Linked DNA regions of Aromatoleum petrolei. The protein of the gene in region 1 interacts with the protein of each later gene in a pairwise test. Links are inferred from orthologs where the notes say so. Each region holds a gene or a part of one and is shown in the gene's direction. Other genes may lie near its edges. The genes, in order: ToN1_RS18060, glnL and ToN1_RS00635.

Region 1 (3,939 bases):
AGCGGACGGGCATCGAATGATCCGTTGGGAAACTTGATGATTGCATTCTAGTTCCCCGCTGTCGGGCGTCGTGCGGGCTGCCCGCGGTCAAGCGTAACAGAAGGTTTCCCGTATCAGGCGGGCCGTTCGCGCAGGCGCCCGGCTGCCGGGATGCGGGCCGACGCGGTATAGTTGCGCCCATGAAACTGCATGCTCAATCGCTCTCCATCGCCGTTGCCCAGCTGAATTGTACGGTGGGCGACCTGAAGGCGAACGCCGACCGGATCATTCGCGCCGTCGAACAGGCCCGCACGCTCGGCGCCGACCTCGTCCTGACCCCGGAGCTCGCGCTGTCTGGCTACCCGCCCGAGGACTTGTTGCTTCGCCCCGATTTCTATCGCGCCTGCGAGCGTGAAGTGGCGCGCATCGCCGGGCATACTCAGGGCATGACGCTCGTGCTCGGCCATCCGGAGGCGCGCCAGGCCAAGCGCTACAACGCGGCGTCGGTGATTCGAGACGGCCGAATCCTGACGACGTACCACAAGCATCATCTGCCGAACTACGAGGTGTTCGACGAGGAGCGCTATTTCGACCACGGGCGCGCCGCGTGCGTGTTCGAAGTGAAGGGCGTGAAGCTCGGCGTGAATATCTGCGCGGACCTGTGGGAGCCGGGTCCCGCAGAACTTGCCCGTGCCGAGGGGGCCCAGGTGCTGCTCGGTCTCAATGCCTCTCCCTACCACATGAACAAGCTGCAGCGACGTTATGAGGTGCTGCGCGAGCGGGTGGGCGGCACCGGCTTGCCGGTGGTCTACTGCAACATGGTGGGCGGGCAGGACGAACTGGTGTTCGACGGTGCCTCGTTTGCGCTCAACTCGGACGGATCGCTCGCCTGGCAGACGTCCGCGTTCGACGAGCGTCTCGACGTCGTCCGCCTGCAGGGCGGTCGCTGGGCGGATGGCGAGCAGATCGATGCGCGTCCCGTCGAAGCCGAGGTGTATGAGGCGCTCAAGGTGGGCGTGCGTGACTATCTGGGCAAGAACGGTTTTCCGGGCGCCCTGATCGGGCTTTCCGGTGGCATCGATTCGGCCCTGACGCTGTGCATCGCGGTCGATGCTCTCGGCGCCGACAAGGTGCGGGCGGTGATGATGCAATCGCCCTACACCGCACAGATGAGCCTCGACGACTCGCGCGAACTGGTGGCGAACCTCGGTGTCCGTTATGACGAAATCCCCATCGGGCCGGCAATGGAGACCTTCGCGGGCATGCTCGCGGACCAGTTCCATGGCTTGGCGGCGGATACGACCGAGGAGAACCTGCAGAGCCGCATCCGCGGCATGATCCTCATGGCGCTGTCGAACAAGACCGGCGCGATTGTGCTCACAACCGGCAACAAGAGCGAGATGGCGACCGGCTACGCGACGCTGTACGGTGACATGGCAGGCGGTTTCGCGGTGCTCAAGGATCTCTACAAGACCTTCGTATTCAGGCTCGCGCGCTGGCGCAATACCGTCAGTCCGGTGATTCCCGAAAACATCATCACGCGGCCGCCGTCGGCGGAACTCAAGCCCGACCAGAAGGACCAGGATTCGCTGCCGCCTTACGAGGTTCTCGACGCGATCATCGAGGCGTACATGGAACGCGACGAGTCGCCGCGGGACATCATTGCCGCCGGCTACCCGGACGCCGAGGTGCGCCGTACGGTCGCGATGCTCAAGCGCAATGAATACAAGCGCCGGCAGTCGCCGGTCGGCATTCGCGTGACGAAGAGAGGATTCGGCAGAGACTGGCGTTATCCGATAACATCGCGCTATCAGGACGAATATTGACCGAGCCGCGGGCGGTGGGCCGCGTGGCATCATCCCGCCGAGGAGATTCCAATGAAGAAGATTGAAGCCATCATCAAGCCGTTCAAGCTCGACGAAGTCCGCGAGGCACTCTCGGAGGTCGGTATCGCCGGCCTGACAGTGTCGGAGGTGAAGGGTTTCGGCCGCCAGAAGGGGCATACCGAGCTGTACCGCGGCGCGGAGTATGTCGTGGACTTCCTGCCGAAGATCAAGGTCGAGATCGTCATCGGCGACGACCTGGTGGATCAGGCGGTGGAGGCGATCATCAAGGCCGCCCACACGGGGAAGATCGGCGATGGCAAGATTTTCGTGATGCCCGTCGAGCAGGTCGTGCGCATCCGCACCGGCGAGACCAACGAAGCCGCGATCTGAGCGGCACCCCTGTCAAGGGCGGGCTGAATTGCCTGCCCTGAGCAGCACCAGCAGTGCCCCCGAGCCGCCGTCGTGGGGGCCGGCCTGGCAGAACGCCAGGATCTCCTCGCGTTGCGCGAGCCAGCCGCGGGACAGGTGTTTCAAGATCGACTGCTTGCCCGGCGAGCCGTGCCCCTTTCCGTGGATCACGCGCACGCAACGCCGGCCCTGCTGCAGGCTTGCGGCAAGAAAATGTGCGAGTTCCTCACGTGCCTCGTCGCGATTGCAGCCATGCAGGTCGAGCTGGCCCTGCAGCACCCAGCGGCCTCGACGTAAGTCCGTGAGCACGCGGCGCGGCAGGCCCGGCCGCAGGAATGCCGCTTCCTCGCCGGTTTCCAGTCGGTCTTCCAGCGTCATTGGAGCTTCCATCGATTCGCGCAGCGCTTCGCGCTCGTCCTCGACGTGTTTCAGCGGGTGGGGGAGGGGCCGAGGGATATCGACGTCGGCGCGATTGCGCGTGTCCACGGGTTTGGCGCCGCGCACCGCGTAGCGGAAGAGATCGGCCGGATTTGCGCTGTCTGCGTCCGCAGGCAGCAGAAGAAAATCGCGCTCGCGAACGTCCGGGGTAGAGGCCGAGAGGGCGCTGTGATGTCGCGCGTGACGGTGATCAATGCCGACCTCCGCACGATTGCCGTGATCGAGCGGGATGACGTCTTCCATCGCGAAGCGGAAGAGCTCGCCGTCGTCACGGGGTGTCCTTCGCCGCGGTGTTGTCGCAGTCGACTCGTCATCGGCCTCCGGAGTTTGCGGCCGGCGAACGGGGGCAGGTTTCGGCGTCTCGAGCTCGACCCTGCGCGCCGATTGCGGCAGCGGCGTCACGCCCTGAAGCGCTGCGCGGAGCAGGCCTGCGTCGGCCTCGTCCGCTGCGGCGGAGCCGGATTTTCCCGCGTCGCCGCCGGGGGCGGGGCGCTCGATACGGCGACCGAAAACCCGCTCCTCGCGCAGCCCGCCCCGCAAGGAGGCTAGCCCTTCGAACGGGCTGGCTGATCGCCCGCTCGGTTCAGCCGGGCGGGACGTGGCCGGGCGACGCGGGCGCGGCACGGGATCAGCTGCCGAGAGCGTCAAGGTAGCGTTCGGCGTCGAGGGCCGCCATGCAGCCGGTGCCGGCCGAAGTGACAGCCTGGCGGTAGATGTGGTCCTGCACGTCGCCGGCAGCGAACACGCCGCGCACGCTTGTCGCCGTGGCATCACCGCCGCGGCCGCCCTTGGTGACGATGTAGCCGCCTTCCATCTCGAGCTGGCCTTCGAAAATGTCGGTATTCGGCTTGTGGCCGATCGCGATGAACACCCCCTTCAGTGCGACGTCCTTCGTCGCGCCGGTGTTGATGTCCTTGACCCGCATGCCTGTCACCCCGGTGTTGTCGCCGAGCACTTCGTCAAGCGTCGAGTTCAGCACCAGCTCGATCTTGCCCGCGGCGACCTTCTCCATCATCTTGTCGATGAGGATCTTCTCGGCGCGGAATTTCTCGCGGCGGTGGACAACCGTGACCTTGTTGGCAATGTTCGCCAGGTACAAGGCCTCCTCCACGGCAGTGTTGCCGCCGCCGATGACCGCGACGTCCTGGTTCTTGTAGAAGAAGCCGTCGCAGGTTGCGCAGGCGGACACGCCGCGACCCGAGAATTTTTCTTCCGAGGGCAGGCCGAGATACTTGGCCGTGGCGCCCGTCGAAATGATCAGCGCGTCGCAGGTGTATTCGCCGGCGTC
Region 2 (3,993 bases), 590 kb from region 1 along the record:
CCGGCCGACAAGAACCTGTACGACCTGCCGCCGGAAGAGGACGCACTGATCCCGACCGTCTGCACCAGCCTCGAACAGGCGCTCGAGTACCTCGACAAGGATCGCGAGTTCCTGACCCGCGGCGGCGTGTTCTCGAACGACTTCCTTGACGCCTACATCGCACTGAAGATGGAAGAGGTCGACCGCATGCGCATCACCACCCACCCGGTGGAGTTCGACATGTACTACAGCCTGTAATCCCCGGATTACGCTGAATCGAAGAGGGACGGGCATTGCCCGTCCCTTTTTTCTGGGGTCTAATGCCCCACGAATGCATCACGGGAGGCCTCGCCGCCACACCGGATGCATCCCCGATTCACCGACCGACGGACATGCGAACACTTCCGGTACTGCTCCTTCTGCTCGCATCACCCCTGGCCCAGGCTCAGGTCTTCAAGTGCGTCGACGCCAACGGCGCCGTCACCTACACTAACGACCGCAACCAGGGTCGCGGCTGCAAGCAGCTCAGCGACGACCAGGCCGTCTCTTCGGTTCCCGCCCCACCCAAGCGCTCGTCCGCGCAGCCGACGCCGTCGAACTTCCCCCGCGTCGCCCCCGATGCCCAGCGTGCCCGCGACGACACCCGGCGCCAGGTGCTGGAAAAGGAGCTCGCCACCGAGGAAGCCGCCCTTGCCGAAGCCCAAAAAGCCGTCACCGAGCAGGAAGGGCGTTACCAGGGCGCCGAGCGCAGGTTGCCCGTCGTCCAGGCCCGCCTGCAACCGCTGCGCGACACGGTCGAACTGCACCAGCGCAACATCGAGGCGCTCAGGAAGGAACTCGGCAACCTGAAGTAAGGGGCAGCGGCTGCCTGGCGTGTTTTTTGCGAGACCCGAGGGGATTCCGAGAACACATCAATGCCGAACACACCCAAACCCCCTGGTCTCGCAGGCCCCTTCGCCGGACTCGACCTGCTCTCGTCGGCCGTAGTCGTCGTCGACGACCACCTGCTGATCCGCTACCTCAACGCCGGCGCGGAAAACCTCTTCGCCGTCAGCCACCGCCGCCTCATCGGCGCGCCGCTGTCGCAGCTCCTCGGCGAACCCACCGGCCTGGCCGCCGCGCTAGACAACGCGCTGCACAAGAACTGGAGCTATACCGGGCAAGACCTGAAGATCACCCGCCCCGACGCCGAACCGCTGCACGTCGACTGCACAGTGAGCCCGGCCGAGGCGGCCGGCCTGCGCCTGCTCCTGGAGTTCCGCCCCATCGATGCGCAACTGCGCGTCGCGCGCGAGGAACAGCTGCTGCAGCAGCAGCAGGCCAACCGCGAGCTGATCCGCAACCTCGCGCACGAAATCAAGAACCCGCTCGGCGGGATCCGCGGCTCAGCGCAGTTGCTGGAGCGCGAGCTTGCCGACCCGCAGCTGCGCGAATACACCGAGGTCATCATCGCCGAGGCCGACCGCCTGCAGGACCTGATGAGCCGGCTGCTGACCTCGCACTGCATGATGCGGCCCGACCAGCTCAACATCCACGACGTGCTCGAGCGCGTGCGGCGTCTAATCCTCGCCGAATTCCCCGAGATCGCGATCCGCCGCGACTACGACACCAGCCTGCCCGAACTCACCGCGGACCGCGAACAGCTCATCCAGGCCATCCTCAACATCGCCCGCAATGCCGCCCAGGCGATGGAAGGCCGCGGCGAGATCCGCCTGCGCACGCGCGTCGCACGCCAGGTGACCCTCGCGAAGCGCCGCTACAAGCTGGCACTGGAATTGCAAGTGATCGACAACGGCCCCGGCATCCCGGAGGAGATCCGCGACAAGATCTTCTATCCGCTGGTCTCGGGGCGCGAAGGGGGGAGCGGTCTCGGTCTGTCGCTGGCACAGAGCTTCGTCGAGCAACATCAGGGCATGATCGAAGTCGAAAGCCGCAAGGGCCGCACCTGCTTCACCATCCTGTTGCCGATCATCGACCGTGCCTGACGCCCCAGGATGCGGCACGATCGCACAAAAAAGGTGCATTAAATAATGAACACCGTCTGGATCGTTGATGATGACCGCTCCATCCGCTGGGTGCTGGAAAAGGCACTCGGCCGCGAGGACATCCCGCACCGCAGTTTCTCGTCTGCAAACGAGGCGCTGTCCGCGCTGGAAATCGCGCCGGTCCCGCCCAAGGTACTGATTTCGGACATCCGCATGCCGGGCGAGTCCGGCCTCGGCCTGCTCAAGCGCGTGAAGACGCTGCACCCGCAGTTGCCGGTCATCATCATGACCGCATACTCGGACCTGGAGAGTGCCGTGTCGGCCTTCCAGGGGGGCGCCTTCGAATACCTGCCCAAGCCCTTCGACGTCGATCAGGCCGTTGCACTGGTTCAGCGCGCGATCGCGCAAAGTGCGCACCAGAAAGGTGCATCGGAGAGCACTGCGCTCGCCCCCGAGATCCTCGGCCAGGCGCCGGCGATGCAGGAAGTGTTCCGCGCCATCGGTCGCCTCGCCCAATCCCATGCGACCGTGCTGATCAACGGCGAATCGGGCTCCGGCAAGGAACTCGTGGCGCGCGCGCTGCACCGCCACAGCCCGCGCGCGGACGCCCCCTTCATCGCGATCAACACCGCGGCGATTCCGCGCGACCTGCTGGAATCCGAGCTCTTCGGCCACGAGCGCGGCGCCTTCACCGGCGCGGCCGCCCAGCGGCGCGGACGCTTCGAGCAGGCCGACGGCGGCACCCTCTTCCTCGACGAAATCGGCGACATGCCCGCCGAGCTGCAGACGCGCCTGCTGCGCGTGCTCTCCGACAACCACTTCTACCGCGTGGGCGGCCAGCAACCCATCCGCGCCAACGTCCGCGTCATCGCCGCGACCCACCAGAACCTCGAAGACCGCGTCCGGCAGGGGCTGTTCCGCGAAGACCTGTTCCACCGCCTCAACGTCATCCGCCTGCGCCTGCCGCCGATGCGCGAGCGCCGCGAGGACATCCCGCTGCTCGTCCGGCACTTCCTGCAGAAGAGCGCGCAGGATCTCGGCGTCGCGCCCAAGCGCGTGTCCGACGCGGCCATCAAGTACCTGCAGGCCCTGCCCTTCCCCGGCAACGTGAGACAGCTGGAGAACCTGTGCCACTGGCTCACCGTGATGGCGCCCGGCCAGGTCGTCGAGATTGCCGACCTGCCGCCCGACATGAAGGCGCAACCCGACCGCGAGGCGCCGATCAGCTGGGCGGACGGGCTCGCGCTGGAAGCCGACCGCCTGATCGCGACCTCGCCGGGCGAAGTGTTCGACCGCCTCACGCGCGACTTCGAACGCACGCTGATCCGCCGCGCACTCGGTGCCACCGGCGGCCGCCGCATCGAAGCCGCGCAACTCCTCGGCATCGGCCGCAACACCATCACGCGCAAGATCCAGGAACTCGGCATGGACGACGAACGCCCGGCGGCGGCGCCGCCCGCCTAGAGCCACGTGACCGGACGCGCGGCGGGAGCGGCTTCAACCACGAACGGGCACTGATTCGCGGCTGAAGCCGCTCCCGCAGACCATCCGTCCGCCTGCGGCGAACTGCCTCGGGAGTTCGGCCGCGATTGCCACGGAATGCAGCGCACCGCACTCGTGCATGCGCATGCAATGACGGATAATGCAGGTTTTCACGTATTGCACGGGAAGACCCGCTTGAGTGCCTCCGCCTCCGACGCGCGGCTGAACGCCGCAGCCATCCTCCAGCAACTCGGCCCGCTCGCCGGCACCTTCGACATCCAGGTGCTCGACGAGTGCGCCTCGACCAACAGCGTGCTCATGGACGCGACCCCGGCCGACGATGGACGCATCCACGTCGTCGTCGCCGAACGCCAGACCGCAGGCCGCGGCCGGCGCGGGCGCCAATGGCAATCGTGGCCCGGCGGCAGCCTGACCTTCTCGACGCTGTGGCGCTTCGCCCCCGGCGCCCCGGTGCCGGCCGGACTCTCGCTCGTCGCGGGCCTCGCCGTCGTCCGCGCCCTCGAGACGCTCGGCGTGCAGGGCCTGC
Region 3 (4,188 bases), 3.8 Mb from region 1 along the record:
ACGAAATCGAGAAAATGCGCGTTGCCGGCCGCCTTGCGGCTGACGTGCTCGACTACATCGAACCCTTCGTCAAGCCCGGCATCACCACGGGCGAACTCGACCGGCTCTGCCACGACTACATGGTCAACGTGCAGCAGACCATTCCAGCGCCCTTGCACTACGCTCCCCCTGGATACACGCCCTACCCCAAGTCCATCTGCACCTCGATCAACCACCAGGTGTGTCACGGGGTTCCCGGCGACAAGGCGCTGAAGAAGGGCGACATCGTCAATCTCGACATCACCGTGATCAAGGACGGCTACCACGGCGACACGAGCAGGATGTTCATCGTCGGCGGTGACGCATCCATCCTCGCGAAGCGCCTGTGCCAGGTGACGCTTGAGTGCCTGTGGCTGGGCATCTCGGTCGTGAAGCCCGGAGCGAGGCTCGGCGACATCGGCCAGATCATCCAGAAGCACGCGGAAGGCAGCGGCTTCTCCGTCGTGCGCGAGTTCTGCGGTCACGGCATCGGAGCCAAGTTCCACGAGGAGCCGCAGGTGCTGCATTACGGCAAGGCCGGCACCGGGCCCGAATTGCAGGCCGGCATGACCTTCACCATCGAGCCCATGATCAACGCCGGCAAGGCGGCGATCTCGGAGCTTCCCGACGGCTGGACCATCGTCACGAAGGACCGGAGCCTGTCCGCGCAGTGGGAGCACACCATACTCGTGACCGACACCGGCTTCGAAGTCCTGACCTTGTCGCCCGGCTGCCCGCCCGCCCCTGCGATCACGGCACCATCTCTCCGGTAACGACCGCCAGCCCGAGGAAGCCATGAGCGCCATGTCGATCGATGACTTCCAGGCGGCGCTGGCGCATGCACGCGAGCACCTCGCGACCGGGAATGCCCGCATCCGCGCCGCCTACGAGGCACACCCGGCGACATCGACCGTCCTCAAGGGGCGGGCCCATCTGGTCGACGAGGCGATCGTGCACTTGTGGCGTGCATGCTCCATGCCGCGTGAGGTGGCACTGCTCGGCGTGGGCGGTTATGGACGCGGAGAACTCTTCCCGCACTCGGATGTGGACCTTCTGGTACTCCTGCCGACCCCAGCCGACAGCCCCTTGCAGGCCCGCATCAGCACCCTGATCGGCGCCCTGTGGGACGTCGGCCTCGAGATCGGCCAAAGCGTCCGCACACTCGACGAGTGCCTCGAAGCCGCCGAAGAGGACATCACCATCCAGACCAACCTGCTGGAGGCGAGGCTGCTCGACGGCAACGCACACCTATTCGAGGAGTTTTCCCGACGCTACCGGGAACAGCTCGACGTGCGCATTTTCTACAAGGCGAAGCAGCTCGAACAGGATAACCGCTACGCGCGCTTCAACGACACGCCCTACTCGCTCGAACCGAACTGCAAGGAAAGCCCGGGCGGCCTTCGTGATCTGCAGATGCTGGGTTGGATCGCCCGCGCTGCGGGACTCGGCCGAAACTGGCGTGATCTGGCGCGGCGGCGCCTCATAACCGGCGCCGAGGCGAGCGAACTGCGCAGCATCGAGCGCTTCCTGCAGCACGTGCGCATCCGTCTGCATTACCTGACCGGACGAGCCGAAGATCGCGTGCTGTTCGATCATCAGGAGAAGCTGGCGCGCGCCTTCGGCATCGAGGCGACGGCAGCCAAGCGGGCCTCCGAAGTGTTCATGCAGCGCTACTACGTGAACGCCAAGAAGGTCACGCAGACCAACACCATCCTGCTACAGAACTACGGTGCCGAGATCTTCCCCAATCGGGGCGGCGCCGCTTTCGTGATCAATGAACGCTTCCAGGCAGTGCGCGAACTGCTCGACATCCGCAGCGAAGACACCTTCGAGCGACATCCGCGGGCACTCCTCGAGTGTTTCCTGCTACTGCAGCAGCGGTCGGAACTCAAGGGGATGACGGCGCGGACGCTACGCGCGCTGTGGCTGAACCGTACCCGAATCAATGCGGCCTTCCGCGCCGATCCTGCCAACCGCGCACTATTCCTCGAGCTGCTGAAGCAGAAACGAGGCATCGTGCATGAGTTCCGACGGATGAACCAATACGGCATCCTGAGCCACTACATGCCCGCGTGGCGGCGCATCGTGGGCCAGATGCAACACGACCTGTTCCACGTCTACACGGTCGATCAGCACATCCTCATGGTCTTGCGCAACATGCGGCGGTTCACGATGGGGGAGCATGCCCACGAGTACCCGCTGATGACGCGCCTGATCCTGGGGTTCGAGCGTCACTGGTTACTGTACATCGCCGCCCTCTTCCACGACATCGCCAAGGGACGCGGGGGCGACCACTCCCAGCTGGGAATGGCCGACGCACGCGAATTTTGCGAGCATCATGGCCTGTCGCCGGAGGACGCCGACCTTGTCATATGGCTGGTGGCGTATCACCTCACCATGTCGCAGGTCGCCCAGAAGGAGGACACGTCCGATCCCGACGTCATCCGCCGCTTCGCGGACACGGTGCAGACCGAGCGGCGCCTCACGGCCCTCTACCTCCTGACCCATGCGGATATCCGCGGCACGAGCCCCAAGGTCTGGAACGGATGGAAAGGCAAGCTGCTCGAAGACCTGTTCTTCGCCACGCAACGTCTGCTGCGCGGCGCCACGCCGCAGCAGGCGCTGGGCCTCGACGACCGCCAGGAGGACGCGCGCGGGCTGCTCCGTTATCACGGCCTGCGCCCGGGCGTCGAGGACGCCCTATGGATGCAGCTCGACGCGGTGTACTTCATGCGCCATTCGGCGGAAGAGATCGCGTGGCACACCCGCATCCTGTATTTCCGCCCGGAAAGCGAAGAGCCGGTGGTCAAGGCACGGGTCCTGGACGACGAGGAAGGCGTGCAGGTAATGGTGTTTACCTCGGACCAGAAAGACTTGTTCGTGCGCATGACCGGTTTCTTCGGTCGGCTCGGGTTCTCGATCCTGGACGCCAAGGTGCACACGACGCGTCATGGCTACGCGCTAGACAGCTTCATCCTGCAGGACCCGGGCAATGCCGCACACTATCGCGACGTCATCCAGCTGCTTGAGCATGAACTGACGGAACGACTCAAACACCCCGGACCACCGGACCGTCCGACACAAGGCCGCCTCTCCCGCCAGATGAAGCATTTCCCGATCACCCCGCAGATCAGCATTCACCCGGACGAACCGGGAAAACACTTCATCCTCTCCCTCGTCGCAGCGGATCGCCCCGGCCTCCTGTTCGCCGTCGCTGAGGTGCTTGCACGTCACGAAATCCGTTTGCACACGGCAAAGATCGCAACACTGGGCGAGCGGGCCGAAGACACTTTCCTGATCAGTGGGCAGCGCCTCACTCTCGACGGTCAGATCCTGCAGGTTGAACGCGAGCTGCTTGAACGCCTGCAGGTCTAGGCTCCCTGCAGGCGAACACGTCGCGTCAGTGCCCCTTGCCCTGCAGGCGATCCATCACGGCGTAGAGCACGCCCGATACCAGGAAAGTGACGTGAATCCCGACCATCCACGCGAGATGGCGGTCGCTCACGTTATCAACATTCAGGAAGGCCTTCAGCAACTCGATACCCGAAATTGCCACGATCGAACCGATCAGTTTGATCTTCTGGTCGGAGAAACCGATATGCCCCATCCACTCGGGACGGTCGGTATGGGAGTGCAGGTCCTCCATCTTCGACACGAAGTTCTCGTAGCCGCTGAACATGATGATGATCAACAGGCTCATGATCAGCGCGATATCGACCAGCGACAGCACCCCGATGATCATCTCGGCGCCGCTCGCACTCATGATGTGGCTGAAGAGGAACCAGACCTCCTTTCCAAACTTCACGAGCAGCACCAGCAAGGCCAGAATCAGCCCAAAGAAGACGGGCGCCATCAGCCAACGGCTGGCGAAGAGCATGTGTTCGAAGGCCGACTCGAGTCTTTTCATTTCTCAGGCAAGATCGATGCAGTGAATCAGGAAGGGCGCAATTCTAGCAGCTATCGCATTCGCCCCCGGCCCGCGCCCTCCGCTTCCGATACATTCTGCAACGCACGCTCCATGCGAACGGACGCGACGATCACATCACATTCGCATGTACCAACATGCGGTGTATTGCGACCGAGATCACTACGCACTATCCCCGGCCAGCACCCCTGCCGCGCAGCACGCTACCCACCATTGTCATCACGAAGACGAGGAGCGCGAACGCA

Evidence for each region.
Region 2: the proteins of ToN1_RS18060 (region 1) and glnL interact in binary tests that used the Escherichia coli proteins (3 or more experiments, as listed by UniProt). The link is inferred for Aromatoleum petrolei from one-to-one orthologs.
Region 3: the proteins of ToN1_RS18060 (region 1) and ToN1_RS00635 interact in binary tests that used the Escherichia coli proteins (3 or more experiments, as listed by UniProt). The link is inferred for Aromatoleum petrolei from one-to-one orthologs.

The regions. Positions count from the first base shown.
Region 1 is NZ_CP059560.1:3,962,874-3,966,812, forward strand. Bases 652-3,525 are described here. They hold ToN1_RS18060 (P-II family nitrogen regulator), read left to right. Parts: upstream 652-1,856; coding sequence 1,857-2,195; downstream 2,196-3,525. Other genes in these bases: ToN1_RS18055 (NAD+ synthase), read left to right, coding at 652-1,805; ToN1_RS18065 (Smr/MutS family protein), read right to left, coding at 2,208-3,191; trxB (thioredoxin-disulfide reductase), read right to left, coding at 3,280-3,525. Also shown: ToN1_RS18050 (MliC family protein), read right to left, coding at 1-13; more of ToN1_RS18055, read left to right, coding at 180-651; more of trxB, read right to left, coding at 3,526-3,939. UniProt on the Escherichia coli protein: P-II indirectly controls the transcription of the glutamine synthetase gene (glnA). P-II prevents NR-II-catalyzed conversion of NR-I to NR-I-phosphate, the transcriptional activator of GlnA. When P-II is uridylylated to P-II-UMP, these events are reversed.
Region 2 is NZ_CP059560.1:3,370,992-3,374,984, reverse strand. The notes cover bases 1-2,928. They hold glnL (nitrogen regulation protein NR(II)), read left to right. Parts: upstream 1-893; coding sequence 894-1,964; downstream 1,965-2,928. Other genes in these bases: ntrC (nitrogen regulation protein NR(I)), read left to right, coding at 2,010-2,928; ToN1_RS15395 (DUF4124 domain-containing protein), read left to right, coding at 372-833; glnA (type I glutamate--ammonia ligase), read left to right, coding at 1-237. Outside these bases: more of ntrC, read left to right, coding at 2,929-3,428; ToN1_RS15380 (biotin--[acetyl-CoA-carboxylase] ligase), read left to right, coding at 3,642-3,993.
Region 3 is NZ_CP059560.1:144,202-148,389, forward strand. What follows is about bases 481-3,603. They hold ToN1_RS00635 ([protein-PII] uridylyltransferase), read left to right. Parts: upstream 481-813; coding sequence 814-3,393; downstream 3,394-3,603. Other genes in these bases: map (type I methionyl aminopeptidase), read left to right, coding at 481-791; ToN1_RS00640 (TIGR00645 family protein), read right to left, coding at 3,419-3,603. Also shown: more of map, read left to right, coding at 1-480; more of ToN1_RS00640, read right to left, coding at 3,604-3,925; ToN1_RS00645 (hypothetical protein), read right to left, coding at 4,113-4,188.